Regions from separate parts of the Streptomyces sp. NPDC126503 genome, predicted to be linked through region 2. Evidence: riboswitches for the same ligand, from Rfam matches in the RefSeq annotation. Region 2 holds a riboswitch; the other holds the start of a gene.

Region 1 (7,218 bases), on a different contig from region 2:
GCTTCAGCGTCTCGGCGATGACGTCCGCGACCTCGCGGAAGTCCTCGGCCCGGAAACCGCGGGTGGCGAGGGCCGGCGTGCCGATCCGCAGGCCCGAGGTGACCATCGGGGGCCGCGGGTCGTTCGGAACGGCGTTGCGGTTGACCGTGATGCCGACCTCGTGGAGACGGTCCTCGGCCTGCTGGCCGTCCAGCTCGCTGTCACGCAGGTCGACCAGGACCAGGTGCACGTCGGTGCCGCCGGACAGGACCGAGACACCGTGGGCGGTGACGTCGTCCTGGACCAGGCGCTCGGCGAGGATCCGGGCACCCTCCAGGGTGCGCTCCTGGCGCTCCTTGAACTCCTCCGAGGCCGCGATCTTGAAGGAGACGGCCTTGGCCGCGATCACGTGCTCCAGCGGGCCGCCCTGGAAACCGGGGAAGACCGAGGAGTTCAGCTTCTTCGCGAACTCCTTCTTCGCGAGGATGATGCCGCCGCGCGGGCCGCCGAGCGTCTTGTGGGTGGTGGAGGTCACCACGTCCGCGTACTCGACCGGGTTCGGGTGCAGACCCGCGGCGACCAGGCCCGCGAAGTGCGCCATGTCGACCCACAGGTAGGCGCCGACCTCGTCGGCGATCCGGCGGAACTCCGCGAAGTCCAGCCGGCGCGGGTACGCCGACCAGCCCGCGATGATCACCTTGGGGCGGTGCTCCTTGGCGAGCCGCTCGACCTCGGCCATGTCGACCAGGCCGGCCTCGTCCACGTGGTACGCGACCACGTTGAACTGCTTGCCGGAGAAGTTCAGGCGCATGCCGTGGGTGAGGTGGCCGCCGTGCGCCAGGTCCAGACCCAGGATCGTGTCGCCGGGCTGGGCGATCGCGAAGAGGGCGGCCTGGTTGGCGGAGGCGCCGGAGTGGGGCTGCACGTTGGCGTACTCGGCGCCGAACAGCTCCTTGATCCGGTCGATGGCGATCTGCTCGGCCACGTCGACGTGCTCGCAGCCGCCGTAGTAGCGGCGGCCGGGGTAGCCCTCGGCGTACTTGTTGGTGAGGACGGAGCCCTGCGCCTCCATGACGGCGACCGGAGCGAAGTTCTCCGAGGCGATCATCTCGAGGGTGGACTGCTGGCGGCGGAGCTCGGCGTCGACGGCGGCGGCGACGTCCGGGTCCAGCTCGTGGAGGGGAGTGTTCAGAAGCGACATGTTTGATCCCTGGGGTCTCGGGCCCGGTCTCAGCCGGCGGAGAACTCGGCGTACTCGTCGGCGGAGAGCAGATCGTCCGGCGTCTCCGCGACGCGCACCTTGAACAGCCAGCCACCCTCGAACGGAGCCGAGTTCACCAGGGACGGGTCGTCCACCACGTCCTGGTTGGACTCCACGACCTCACCCGTCACCGGGGAGTACAGGTCGCTCACGGACTTCGTCGACTCCAGCTCGCCACAGGTCTCGCCCGCGGTGACGGTGGTACCGGCGGCCGGCAGGTCGGCGTAGACGACATCGCCGAGCGCGTTGGCCGCGAACTCCGTGATGCCGACGGTCGCGACGCCGTCCACGGCGTCCGACAGCCACTCGTGCTCCTTGGTGTAACGCAGCTGCTGGGGGTTGCTCATGACCTGATTCTCCTGGATCGGGGGAGTGCGGATGTACGCGGGTCTTGCGGGGTGAGACGTGGTGGGGGACGAATCCGTCACTTCTGACGCTTGTAGAACGGCAGCGCGACCACCTGGTACGGCTCGTGGGTGCCGCGGATGTCCACCCCTACACCCTCGGTGCCGGGGGCGGCGTGCGCCGCGTCCACGTAGGCCATGGCGATCGGCTTGCCGAGGGTCGGGGACGGGGCGCCGGAGGTCACCTCGCCGATCACCTCGCCGTTCGCGACCACGGACATCCCGGCGCGCGGGACGCGGCGGCCCTCGGCGATCAGGCCCACGAGCTTGCGCGGCGGGGCGGTCTCGGCGCGCTCGGCGGCGGCCTGAAGGGCCTTGCGGCCGACGAAGTCGCCCGGCTTCTCGAACTTCACGACCCGGCCGAGACCGGCGTCGAAGGGGGTGAGGTCGGTGGTCAGCTCGTGACCGTAGAGCGGCATGCCCGCCTCCAGGCGGAGCGTGTCACGGCAGGACAGGCCGCAGGGGATCAGGCCCGCGCCGGCGCCCGCCTCGGTCAGCGCCTTCCAGACGCCCTCCGCGTGCTCGGGCTTCAGGAACAGCTCGAAGCCGTCCTCGCCGGTGTAGCCGGTCCGGGCGATCAGGGCGGGCACCCCGGCGACCGTGCCGGGCAGGCCCGCGTAGTACTTCAGACCGTCCAGGTCGGCGTCGGTGACCTGCGCGAGGATGCCGGGGGACTCCGGGCCCTGCACGGCGATCAGCGCGTACGCGTCGCGGTCGTCGCGCACCTCCGCGTCGAAGCCCTCCGCGCGGGCCACCAGGGCGTCCAGGACGACCTGCGCGTTGGAGGCGTTCGCCACGACCATGTACTCGGTCTCGCCGAGGCGGTAGACGATCAGGTCGTCGAGGATGCCGCCGTCCTCCCGGCAGATCATCGTGTAGCGGGCGCGGCCGTTGCCCACGGTGGAGATGTTGCCGACCAGGGCGTGGTCGAGCAGGTCCACGGCCTGCGGGCCGGTGACGGTGATCTCGCCCATGTGGGAGAGGTCGAAGAGGCCGGCCCGGGTGCGCACGGCGTTGTGCTCGTCGCGCTCGCTGCCGTACCGCAGCGGCATGTCCCAGCCGGCGAAGTCGGTCATGGTCGCGCCCAGCGAACGATGGAGCGCGTCGAGGGCGGTGAGGCGGGGGGCAGTGCTCATGGGGTGGCTCCAGGGTCCCAAGGGCGTGATCGGTGACGAAAACACATGACGGGCGAGGACGTCCTCCCCATCTGTCATGGAACCTGAGAGGTTCACCGAGGGCATCCTCGGCTTGCACCTTGGGTGGGGACGCACCGGCGTCCCGCTTTTCAGATCTGCCTCATCCACGCGGTACGGGGCCTGAGAGATTCAAGGGAGGGTCTTGCTCCTTCGGCGCCCGGACGCGCTCGGCGGTCCGGAACTCTCCCGCGCGGATTCGAGCGGCCGGTATGCGGTTGTACGGCGCTGAGCGCGCCTGGCGCGCACATCATTGCATGTGGTGTCGGCGGGGCAAATCGCTTGTCTGGGATTACCGCTTCTTTACACTTCGTGGGGAAGGGTCTCCTGAGACCCGACAGGGGGAGCGATGACGATCGAGCACACCGGCGCGTTCGCGGCCGGCACCGGCATACCGCCCCAGCGGATGCCCGCCCGCGCCCGCGCGCGGACCCGCTCGCACGGCCGGGGACGGCTCCTGCGGGACCTGCGCGAGCGCGGCGGCCGGGGCCCCCGCGCCCTCACCTTCGCCGCCGGTGACCTGGTGGTCGTCTCCGGTCTGCCCGGCAGCGGCAAGTCCACCCTGATGAAGCGGACCGCGCACGGCCGGGGCGTCGACTCCCAGGACGCCCGCGAGCGCTGGGAGGCCCGCATGCCGCGCCTCCTGCCGTACGCCCTCTACCGCCCCCTGGTCCGGGTCGCCCACTACGCGGGGCTGCGCCGCGCCCTGCGCTCCGGCGAGGGCGTGATCGTGCACGACTGCGGCACCCAGTCCTGGGTGCGCGGCTGGCTCGCCCGGGAGGCGCGGCGGCGCGGCCGCGCCCTCCACCTCGTCCTGCTCGACGTCGACGCGGAGACCGCCCGGGCCGGCCAGCGCGAGCGGGGCCGCGGCGTCTCGGCCTACGCCTTCGCCCGCCACCGCCGGGCCGTCGGCCGGCTCCTCGCCGCCGCCGAGTCGGGCACCCTGCCCCGCGGCTGCGCCTCGGTCACCCTGCTGGACCGGGACGCGGCGGGCACCCTGCGGAAGATCGGCTTCCGGGAGGCGGCCTGAGCGGGCCGCCCCCGCGCTCGTACCCTTCTTTCAGGCCACACCGGCGGCGGGGCGGCGTTAGGGTGCTGCCGGGGACGGGCCGGGGGCGGCAGACCGTGCGAGAAGGGGACACAGGACCGTGGATGTGACGTGGCCGGGCAATGAGCTCGAAGAGGTGCTGGCCGCCTCGCTGGGCGACCCCGCCGCAGGCGGCCGCCTCGTCGAGGTGCTGGGCCGCAGCCCCGTCTGGGTGCCCCTGCCCAACGGCGGCGGGCCCGACAGCACGGACCTGGACCTCGCCACCATGGAGATCGGCGGCGCGGCCTACGTGCCCGTCTTCAGCTCCGAGCAGCAGTTCCTCGCCTGTGTCGGCCCCCACATGTCCTTCACCGTCGCCCCCGCCCGCGACTTCGCCCGCGGCCTGCCGCCCCAGCTCGGCATCGCCGTCAACCCCGGCGGCACGGTCGGCGTCCCGCTGCCCCCGCCCGCGGTGGCCGAACTCTGCCGGGTCGGCCGCACCCCGCTCGACGGCCCCGCCAGCGGCGGCCGCGTCCGCCTCTTCGAGCCCGACTGGCAGGACGACCCCGTCGACTTCCTCGCCGCCGCCTCCGCCGAGTTCGACGCCACCGGGATCGTCACCACGGCCCGCCGCACCCTCGCCAGCGTCGAGGGCACCGAGCCGGCCCTCTTCATCGGCGTCCAGCTCGTCTCCCTGGACGGCGTCGACCGCACCGCGCCCCTGGACGCCCTCGGGCGCGCCCTGGGCCGCGTCGAGGTCGCCTGGCCCGTCAACCTCATCCTCCTCGACATGGCTCAGGACCCCGTCGGCGACTGGATGCTGGAGCGGGTGCGTCCCTTCTACCGGCGTGCCGCCGGGTGAGCGGCCCGCTGTCTAAGCTGAACCGATTCGAGCGAGCCGTACGACAAGAGGGGCGGAACCCAGGGTGAGCGCGTCAGGCACCGCCGCGGCCGGGCAGGTCGAGCACATGCTGCGCCAGGTGGCGCCCGGACGCTACGACGCGTACGAGCGGCTGCTCCACGCCCTCGCCGACGGCGAGGTGTGGATGCTGCTCTGGCAGGGTTCGGCCGGGTCGCCCGACGCGCAGTACGGGAACATGGAGGTCGACGGCTTCGGCTACGCCCCCTGCGTCACCTCCCCGCAGGAGCTGGCGGCCTCCGGCTGGAACCGCGCCCACGAGCGCGTCACGGGCCGGGAGATCGCCCGCGCCCTCTACCCCGACCGCTGGGGCATCTGGCTGAATCCGCACGCCCCCGGCGGCGGCGTCGGCATCCCCTGGGCCGACCTGCGCCGGATCGCCACCGGTCTGGACCGGATGCCCGCGGGGCCGCTCAGGGTCGGCGAGCCCGCCGTGGAGATCCCGCAGTTCTACGCCCTGCTCACGCACACCGCCCACCGCACCCCGGCCGTCCGCTCGCTGCGCCGCGGCTGGGTGCAGCCCGCGCTCGGCTCGCCGTACCTGGTCGTCGGGCTCGACCTGTACGACACCTCGGCGGCGGCCGTCGAGGAGGTGCGGGCGATGATGCGCCAGGCGATCGGCGCCGTCCCCGAGGGCCTGCCCGTCTCCACGGTCGCGCTCTCCGACGCGTACGACCCCGTGGCGCTCTGGCTCCGGGCGAACGCCCGGCCCTTCTACGACCGCGAGGCCCACGGCGGGCGCGGCTCCGCGTCCGTACCCGGTTACGGATATCCGCCCCCCGCGCCGTCCGGATACTGAGACGGCCCCCCTGTTCCGCCCGGACCACAGGCCTCCGGAGCCCCGCTCCGGGGGCCTTCGTTCGCCCCAATTCACCACACGGAAGAAGTAGTTGGGCGACATGTCCGATTGCGCGGAAGAGGGACCCGGTTGGTCCGCTCACATGATCACGACGTCCGGATAACGGAAGTCACAGCACCGCATCACGGTTGCGCAAACATTCACCGCCAGGTCTGGCGGGTGATCGCGGACACATTGAAGACTCCCCGGAACACCGGGCGTTCGGCTCCTTTCGAGCAGAGGCCCAGCAGTTGTTCCACCGAGCCGCTACCCGCGGCGGGCAAGGGCCGGCTACCGGCGGCCGAGAGGGGTCCTCACCACGATGACGGCACCACTGCACGAGACGAGTGCGGCCGAGTCGACCGCAGCCGTCGACGGCGCGCCCGACGCCCCCGGCACTCCCGGCACCGGCAAGGCGATCGAGGGCCGCTCGCCCTGGCAGATCGCCTGGACCCGGCTCAAGCGCGACAAACTCGCCCTCGCCGGCGGCTTCGTCGTGGTCTTCCTCATCCTCGTCGCGATCTTCGCCCCGGTCATCGTCGGCCTCCTCGGCCACCCGCCGGACGAGTTCCACGAGGACCAGATCGACCCGCTGTTCGGCACGCCGATCGGCTCCTTCGGCGGCATGAGCTCCGAGTTCCTCCTCGGCGTCGAGCCCGTCAACGGCCGCGACGTCTTCAGCCGCATCGTCTACGGCGCCCGCATCTCGCTGCTCGTCGCCTGCCTCGCGGCCCTCTTCGCCGTCCTCCTCGGAACCGTCCTCGGCATCGTCGCCGGCTACTTCGGCGGCTGGGTCGACGCCGCCGTCAGCCGCGTCATGGACGTCATGCTCGCCTTCCCGCAGCTCCTCTTCACCATCGCCCTGGTCTCGGTGCTGCCCAACGAGCTCCTCGGACTCGACGGCTCGGGCGTCCGCATCGCCGCCCTGGTGCTCGTGATCGGCTTCTTCGGCTGGCCGTACGTGGGCCGCATCGTCCGCGGCCAGACGCTCTCGCTGCGCAACCGCGAGTACGTCGAGGCCGCCCAGAGCCTCGGCGCGGGCCGCCTCTACATCCTCCGCAAGGAGCTGCTGCCCAACCTGATCGCGCCGATCACCGTCTACGCGACGCTCATGATCCCCACCAACATCCTCACCGAAGCGGCCCTGAGCTTCCTCGGCGCGGGCGTGAAGCCCCCCACCGCTTCCTGGGGGCAGATGCTGTCGACGGCCATCACCACCTACGAGGCGGACCCGCTGTTCATGGTGTTCCCCGGCCTCGCCATCTTCATCACCGTCCTGGCGTTCAACCTCTTCGGTGACGGCGTGCGCGACGCGCTCGACCCGAAGGGCTCCCGCTGACCGGACGCCCACGCCACGCAAGACCCGCCCCTGCCGCTGGCGACAGGAGGCTCATCCCCATCGGCGGACCGCCGCGACGGCCGCCACTATCCCGGAGGTTGCTGGACCCATGCTGAAGAGTTCTCAGCGCAGAATCGCCGCGGGCGCGCTCCTCGCCGCGGCCACGATGGTCGTCACCACCGCCTGCGGCGGGGGCAACGGCGACGGCGGCAGCAAGGGCAAGGGTGACCTCGTCTTCAACGGCGCGGTCAACAAGGT
Region 2 (7,218 bases):
CGAAGGTGGCCGCTCCGTACGTCTTCAAGGTCATCGGCAAGCCGGAAGATCTCGAGCCCGCGCTCAACATCCCCGGCGGTGTCGTCCAGACCCTGGAGAAGGAGCAGGCCACGGCCACGGTGGAGCGGTCGGCGAAGATCGTCGTCGACGCCTTGCGACCCGCGAAGCGGCCTGACTACGCTCGGTCGTCCTCGCAGTGAGAGGGGCGAGGGGGGTCCCGCGACATGGGCTCGGCGTTGCGGGGGGTCGGCGCACCACAACGGTGGTGCGTGGTGGAAACTGTCCGGAGGATACGGACGTTGTGAAGGTGTCCGGGTCGGCAGGTGTGATGGATCTCGGTTCGTCCTGCCCCACGGGCGGGTCTGTTTCGGTCAAGGGGAATCGCCCGTGAAGTTGTTTGCGAAGTTGTTCGGCAAGAGCGCACGCGAGGACGGCGGCAACGCCAAACACCGCGCGCAGCGCCACGCCCAGAGCGAGGAACAGGGTGGCGAGCGCCCCCTCTTCCGTGACGAGGTCGGTGGCCGGGGGGGTGACATTCCGGGCACACAGGGCGCGTCTTCTGTTGACCCTGCCGGGGCCGCCCGCATAGGTTTCGGAGAACCATCAACCTCAAGTACGGGTGGAGGGTTCAACCCCGATCCGTATGCGACACAGACCTCCGCGGGGCAGCCGCGGCAGGAGGATGCGTCCATGCCGGTGTGTACGAGGTGCGGTCACCGCAACGCGGCCGACAGCCGTTTCTGCTCCCACTGCGGCGCGCCGCTGCGGGGCGGGGTCGCCGCCGAGCGGGCGTCCGAGACGACGTCGACGATCTCCATCTCGGGGCTCGAGGCGTACGACTCGGAAACCACCGGCCAGATCGCGATGCCGTCGCTGTCGCCCGAGGCGCTGGCGGCCGTCGAGGCGCTGCCGCCGGGCTCCGCGCTCCTGGTGGTGCGCCGCGGCCCGAACTCGGGCAGCCGGTTCCTCCTGGACGGCGAGCTGACCACGGCGGGGCGTCATCCGCAGAGCGACATCTTCCTCGACGACGTGACGGTCTCCCGCCGCCACGTGGAGTTCCGTCGGGGACAGGACGGCACCTTCACGGTGTCGGACGTCGGCAGCCTCAACGGCACCTATGTGAACCGCGAGCCGATCGAGTCGGTGGTTCTGTCCAACGGCGACGAGGTGCAGATCGGCAAGTACCGGCTGGTCTTCCACTCGAGCCAGCGGGGCGCCTGACGCCCCGGAGAACCTTCAGGGAAGGTCCATGCTGCGAACACCGACGGGCGGTGCCGGTTCCGGCGCCGCCGGCGCGGGCGACCGGCTGGTCAGCATCGGCACGGTGCTCAACCAGTTGCGCGACGAGTTTCCCGAAGTGACGATCTCCAAGATCCGGTTCCTGGAGGCCGAAGGCCTCGTCGAGCCCCGGCGCACGGCCTCCGGGTACCGGAAGTTCAGCCCGCAGGACGTCGAGCGGCTCGCTCGGATCCTGCGGATGCAGCGGGACCACTACCTCCCGCTGAAGGTGATCCGCGAACACCTCGACGCCCTGGCCCGGGGTGAGCGGGTCGCGCTGCCGGCGCCCGGCCGGCGCGACCTGGCGGCCGACGGGGGCGAGCCCGAGCAGGAGCGGCCGACGGCCGCGCGGATCGGCAGGGCCGAGCTACTCGCCGCCACCGGGGTCGGGGAGAGCGAACTCGCCGAGTGGGAGTCGTACGGTCTGGTCGCGGAGACGGCGGGCGGCGGCTACGACGCCGAGACCGTGACCGTGGCCCGGCTCGTCGCGGACCTCGGGAGGTTCGGTCTCGAACCGCGCCACCTGCGCGGTGTCAAGGCCGCCGCGGACCGGGAGGCCGGGCTGGTGGAACAGGTGGTCGCGCCGCTGCGCCGGCACCGGAATCCGCAGACCAGGGCCCATGCGGAGGCCACCGCGAAAGAGCTCGCGACTCTCTCCGTACGGCTCCACGCGGCACTGGTACAGACCGCGCTCGGGGTCCGTCTGCCGTGATCTTGTCCGGGCCCGACTATCCAAACCGGTCGGGCACGTCCTAGGGTTGCTGTGTGAACGAGCTCGACGTTGTGGGTGTCCGGGTCGAAATGCCCTCCAACCAGCCGATCGTGCTCCTGCGCGAAGTGGGAGGCGATCGCTACCTCCCCATCTGGATCGGACCGGGGGAGGCGACGGCCATCGCCTTCGCCCAGCAGGGCATGGCGCCGCCGAGGCCGCTGACGCACGACCTGTTCAAGGACGTGCTGGAGGCCGTGGGCCAGGAGCTGACGCAGGTCCGCATCACCGATCTGAGGGACGGGGTGTTCTACGCCGAGCTGGTCTTCGCCAGCGGCGTGGAGGTGAGTGCCCGGCCGTCGGACGCGATAGCGCTGGCGCTGCGGATGGGTACGCCGATCTTCGGCAGTGACGGTGTCCTGGACGACGCCGGCATCGCGATTCCGGACGAGCAGGAGGACGAGGTGGAGAAGTTCCGCGAGTTCCTCGACCAGATCTCACCGGAGGACTTCGGGAGCCAGTGACCGGCGGCCACGAGCCGTTCGCGGGGCGCTGTCAGAGCATTCGAGTAGCCTTTCCCGGGAGAGGGACACGGGAAACCACCCTCAGGGTGATTATCACTCGGCGTGCCGAGTGTGGCGATCGTTGACGCACCCCAAGTGACTGCCTACCTTCGTGTGGGCAGGTCAAGGACGGAGGGTCGGCGTGATGAGCAGCGCGGACGGTACGGCAGGGAGCTCCCTCGGACGCGTGTCCGGAGAGAGCGCTCCGTATCCGCTTCACGACAGGGTGGGCGACTTCGGCACGGACGCGGGTGAAGGCCTGGCGGCCGAAGCCGTGGGCTACCGCGGTCCGACGGCCTGTGCGGCGGCCGGTATCACCTACCGCCAACTGGACTACTGGGCGCGCACCGGGCTCGTGGAGCCGAGCGTGCGGCCCGCCTACGGGTCGGGGACGCAGCGGCTGTACAGCTTCCGCGACGTCGTCGTCCTGAAGATCGTCAAGCGGTTCCTCGACACCGGCGTGGCCCTGCAGAACATCCGGGCCGCCGTCCAGCACCTGCGGGCGCGGGGCTTTCGCGACCTGGAGCGCATGACGCTCATGAGCGACGGCGCCACCGTGTACGAGTGCTCCTCGCCCGACGAGGTGGTGAGCCTCCTCCAGGGCGGTCAGGGTGTCTTCGGCATCGCCGTGGGCGTCGTCTGGCGCGACGTGGAGGCGGCTCTCTCGCAGCTGCACGGCGAGCGGGTCGACACGGGCGAGACGCTGATCGGGCACAATCCGGGCGACGAACTGGCCCGGCGGCGGCGCGACCGGGCCGTCTGAGCCCCGGGTCCGGCGGCCGGCCGGTCCTGCCGGGTTTCCTGTCGGTGAGTCCGATGTCAGTGGCATGGGGCAGCATCGGAGGCGTGAGAGCCGCGCCGACGATCCTGCATCTGGACATGGATGCGTTCTTCGCCGCCGCCGAGCAGGCGGCGAAGCCCAGCCTGCGCGGAAAACCGGTGATCGTCGGCGGTCTCGGGCCGCGCGGCGTGGTGGCCACCGCCTCCTACGAGGCGCGGCGCTTCGGGGTGCACTCCGCCATGCCGATGGGGCAGGCGCGGCGGCTCGCGCCGAACGCCGCCTTTCTCGTGGCGCGCTTCGCCTTCTACCGGTCGATCAGTGAGCAGGTGATGGAGCTGCTCGGGCGGCTGTCGCCGCTCGTGGAGCCGCTGAGCCTGGACGAGGCCTTCGTCGATCTGGAGGCCGGGGGAGTGGCCGACGACAGCGCGAGCGCGCGGGCCGCCGGGGAGCGGCTGCGGGCCGACATCCTGGCCACCACCGGCCTGACCGGTTCCGTCGGTCTCGCCGGGTCCAAGATGATCGCCAAGATCGCCTCCGAGGAGGCCAAACCCGACGGACTCGTGCTCATCGAGCCGGGCACCGAGCGGGAGCTCCTCGGGCCCCGGTCGGTACGGATCCTGCCCGGCGTCGGCCCGGCCACCGGGGAGCACCTGCGGCGGGCCGGGATGACCACGGTCGCCGATCTGGCGGAGGCCGGTGAGGACGAGCTCGTACGGCTCCTGGGGAAGGCGCACGGGGCCTCGCTGCACCGGATGGCCCAGGGGTACGACGACCGGCCGGTGGTGGCCGAGCGGGACGCCAAGTCGGTGTCGGTCGAGGACACCTTCGACGTGGACCTGCACGACCGGGTACGGATCCGCACGGAGGTGGAGCGGCTCGCCGAGCGGTGCGTGGGGCGGCTGCGCGCCTCGGGGCACTCCGGGCGGACCATCGTGCTCAAGGTGCGGCGGTACGACTTCTCGACGCTGACCCGCTCCGAGACGCTGCGCGGGCCCACGGACGACCCGGTGGTCGTACGGGAGGCGGCGGGGCGGCTCCTGGAGGCGGTGGACACCACGGGGGGCGTGCGGCTCCTGGGTGTCGGGGTCAGCGGCCTCGCCGACTACACGCAGGAGGACCTCTTCGCGCAGTTCGCGGAGGCGGCGGAGTCCATGGCCGGCGGGCGCGACACCGGGGAGGCCGAGGCCCCGGCGGAGCCCGCCGCCTCCCTCCCCGGCGACCCCGCCCGGACCGCTCCGGCCGAGGAGCGGCACTGGTCCCCGGGGCAGGACGTACGGCACGCCGTGCACGGGGCGGGCTGGGTCCAGGGCAGCGGGGTCGGACGCGTCACCGTCCGCTTCGAGGAGCCCTGGTCCCCGCCGGGTCGGGTGCGGACCTTCGCCGTGGACGATCCGGATCTGGAGCCGTCCGAGCCGCTTCCGCTGGTGCGGGGGACGGGGCGGGGGACCGGTGTGCCGGGGCGCGCGGACGCGGCGGGCGGAGGAGCGGCGGCCTGACCCGTCGGCGGCCCCCGGAGCCGTACGTCCTGCCCGAGGGTGTGCGGGCCGTCAGGGGCCGTCCTGGCCCGCCAGGCGCCCGAAGTCCGTGTCCGGTGTGTCCCCGGGCGGGGGCGGCAGGGCGAGGCTGTAGTGGCGGTAGAGCTGGAGTTCCTGCTCGGGGGAGAGGTGCCGGCCGACGCCGAAGTCCGGGGCGTCCTTGATCAGCGCCCGCTCGTACGGGACATGGAGCCCGTCGTCGACCAGTTCGCTCGGCGCCAGGGGGACGAAGGCGTCCCGGCTGAAGAGACCCGTGCGGACGGCGGCCCACTCCGGGACGCCGGTCGCGTCGTCCAGGTACACCTCGTCCACCGTCCCGATTCTGTGTCCGTTCCGGTCGTACGCCTTGCGGCCGATCAGGCTGCGCGGATCGATGTCGGTCTGCACGGTCCCTCCAACTGGTCGCAGCTGCTCCACACCCCTACGAAAGGGCACATCCGGGATGTCGGCCACTTGAGCGATGGGCGGCACAACGGCGCTGGTAGGCTGGCTGTGGCTGTCGACCCCGTGCGGGAGAGTCCCCCGGAGAAAGCTTCCGGTGGCGCCGAAGGAGCAAATCCTCCCCGGAATCTCTCAGGCCCCTGTACCGCGCGGACGAGGTCACTCTGGAAAGCAGAGCGGGAGTCCGACGGCATCCGCTCTCACCGACGGTGAAAGCCGGCGTGCCCTCGGGCGTGCCGGTGAAGCTCTCAGGTTGAGATGACAGAGGGGGAGGCCGTCCGGGCACCCGCGCCGTGGTGCCCCTCGCAGGTCGTGACGACCAGGAGGCCCCCGCACATGACCGCCAACCGCATCCCGCTCTCCGAGCTCGAGCAGGGCATTCCCTTCGAGCAGCGGCACATCGGCCCCGACGCCGAGGCGCGCGCCAAGATGCTCGCCCAGGTCGGCTACGGCTCGCTGGACGAGCTCACCGCCGCCGCGGTGCCGGACGTGATCAAGAACGCCGAGGCGCTGGGCCTGCCCGGTGCCCGGACGGAGGCCGAGGTCCTCGCCGAGCTGCGCGACCTCGCCGACCGCAACCAGGTCCTCGCCCCGATGATCGGACTCGGCTACTACGGGACCTTCACCCCGCCGGTGATCCTGCGGAACGTGATGGAGAACCCCGCCTGGTACACGGCCTACACCCCGTACCAGCCGGAGATCTCCCAGGGCCGCCTCGAGGCCCTGCTGAACTTCCAGACCATGGTCGCCGACCTGACCGGTCTGCCCACCTCGGGCGCCTCGCTGCTCGACGAGAGCACCGCCGCCGCCGAGGCCATGGCGCTCTCGCGGCGCGTCGGCAAGGTCAAGAACGGTGTCTTCGTCGTCGACGCCGACGCCCTGCCGCAGACCATCGCGGTCATCCGGACGCGGGCCGAACCGACCGGGGTCGAGGTCGTCGTCACCGACCTGTCCGCCGGCATCCCGGCCGAGGTCGCCGAGCGCGGCGTCTTCGGCGTGCTGCTGCAGTACCCGGGCGCCTCCGGTGCCGTCCGGGACATCAAGCCGGTCATCGACCAGGCCCACGAGCTCGGCGCGATCGTCACCGTCGCCGCCGACCTGCTCGCCCTCACGCTGCTCGCCTCGCCCGGCTCCCTCGGCGCCGACATCGCCGTGGGCACCACCCAGCGCTTCGGCGTCCCCATGGGCTTCGGCGGCCCGCACGCCGGCTACATGGCCGTCCAGGACAAGCACGCCCGCTCCCTCCCCGGCCGCCTCGTGGGCGTCTCCGTCGACGCCGACGGCAACCGCGCCTACCGCCTGGCCCTGCAGACCCGCGAGCAGCACATCCGCCGCGAGAAGGCCACCAGCAACATCTGCACCGCCCAGGTGCTGCTCGCCGTCATGGCCGGCATGTACGCCGTCTACCACGGTCCGGACGGTCTGCGGCAGATCGCCGAGCGCACCCACCGGTACGCCGCCATCCTCGCCGCCGGTCTGCGCGCCGGAGGCGTGGAGCTGGTCCAGGGCGCCTTCTTCGACACCCTGACCGCCCGGGTACCGGGCCGCGCCGACGCGATCGTGGCCGCCGCCCGCGAGGCCGGGGTCAACCTGTACCGCGCCGACGCCGACCACGTGTCGATGTCCTGCGACGAGACCACCACCCGCGCCCAGCTCGCGGCCGTGTGGGGTGCCTTCGGCGTCACCGCCGACGTCGAGGCCCTCGACGCGGTCACCGAGAACGCGCTGCCCGCCGACGCGCTGCGCTCCGACGCGTACCTGACCCACCCGGTCTTCCACGCGCACCGCTCCGAGACCTCGATGCTGCGCTACCTGCGCAGGCTGGCCGACCGCGACTACGCGCTCGACCGCGGCATGATCCCGCTGGGCTCGTGCACCATGAAGCTCAACGCGACGACCGAGATGGAGTCG

The links. Region 2 has a riboswitch for glycine ahead of gcvP (aminomethyl-transferring glycine dehydrogenase). Riboswitches for the same ligand answer to the same signal wherever they lie in the genome.
Region 1: it holds a riboswitch for glycine, as region 2 does, so the genes downstream of both, gcvT (glycine cleavage system aminomethyltransferase GcvT) here and gcvP (aminomethyl-transferring glycine dehydrogenase) in region 2, are expected to answer to the same signal.

The regions. Positions count from the first base shown of each region.
Region 1 is NZ_JBEORS010000016.1:140,307-147,524, reverse strand. It holds gene glyA (serine hydroxymethyltransferase) at 1-1,180, opposite strand, end outside; gene gcvH (glycine cleavage system protein GcvH) at 1,210-1,587, opposite strand; gene gcvT (glycine cleavage system aminomethyltransferase GcvT) at 1,665-2,780, opposite strand; glycine riboswitch at 2,940-3,039, opposite strand; gene ABTY40_RS21485 (AAA family ATPase) at 3,187-3,867, shown strand; gene ABTY40_RS21480 (enhanced serine sensitivity protein SseB) at 3,986-4,726, shown strand; gene ABTY40_RS21475 (enhanced serine sensitivity protein SseB C-terminal domain-containing protein) at 4,791-5,582, shown strand; gene ABTY40_RS21470 (ABC transporter permease) at 5,944-6,960, shown strand; gene ABTY40_RS21465 (ABC transporter substrate-binding protein) at 7,070-7,218, shown strand, end outside.
Region 2 is NZ_JBEORS010000039.1:610-7,827, forward strand. It holds gene ABTY40_RS29625 (DUF881 domain-containing protein) at 1-200, shown strand, start outside; gene ABTY40_RS29630 (FHA domain-containing protein) at 280-1,221, shown strand; gene ftsR (transcriptional regulator FtsR) at 1,250-1,990, shown strand; gene ABTY40_RS29640 (bifunctional nuclease family protein) at 2,044-2,511, shown strand; gene ABTY40_RS29645 (MerR family transcriptional regulator) at 2,696-3,313, shown strand; gene ABTY40_RS29650 (DNA polymerase IV) at 3,397-4,827, shown strand; gene ABTY40_RS29655 (PRC-barrel domain-containing protein) at 4,879-5,253, opposite strand; glycine riboswitch at 5,367-5,465, shown strand; glycine riboswitch at 5,467-5,579, shown strand; gene gcvP (aminomethyl-transferring glycine dehydrogenase) at 5,644-7,218, shown strand, end outside.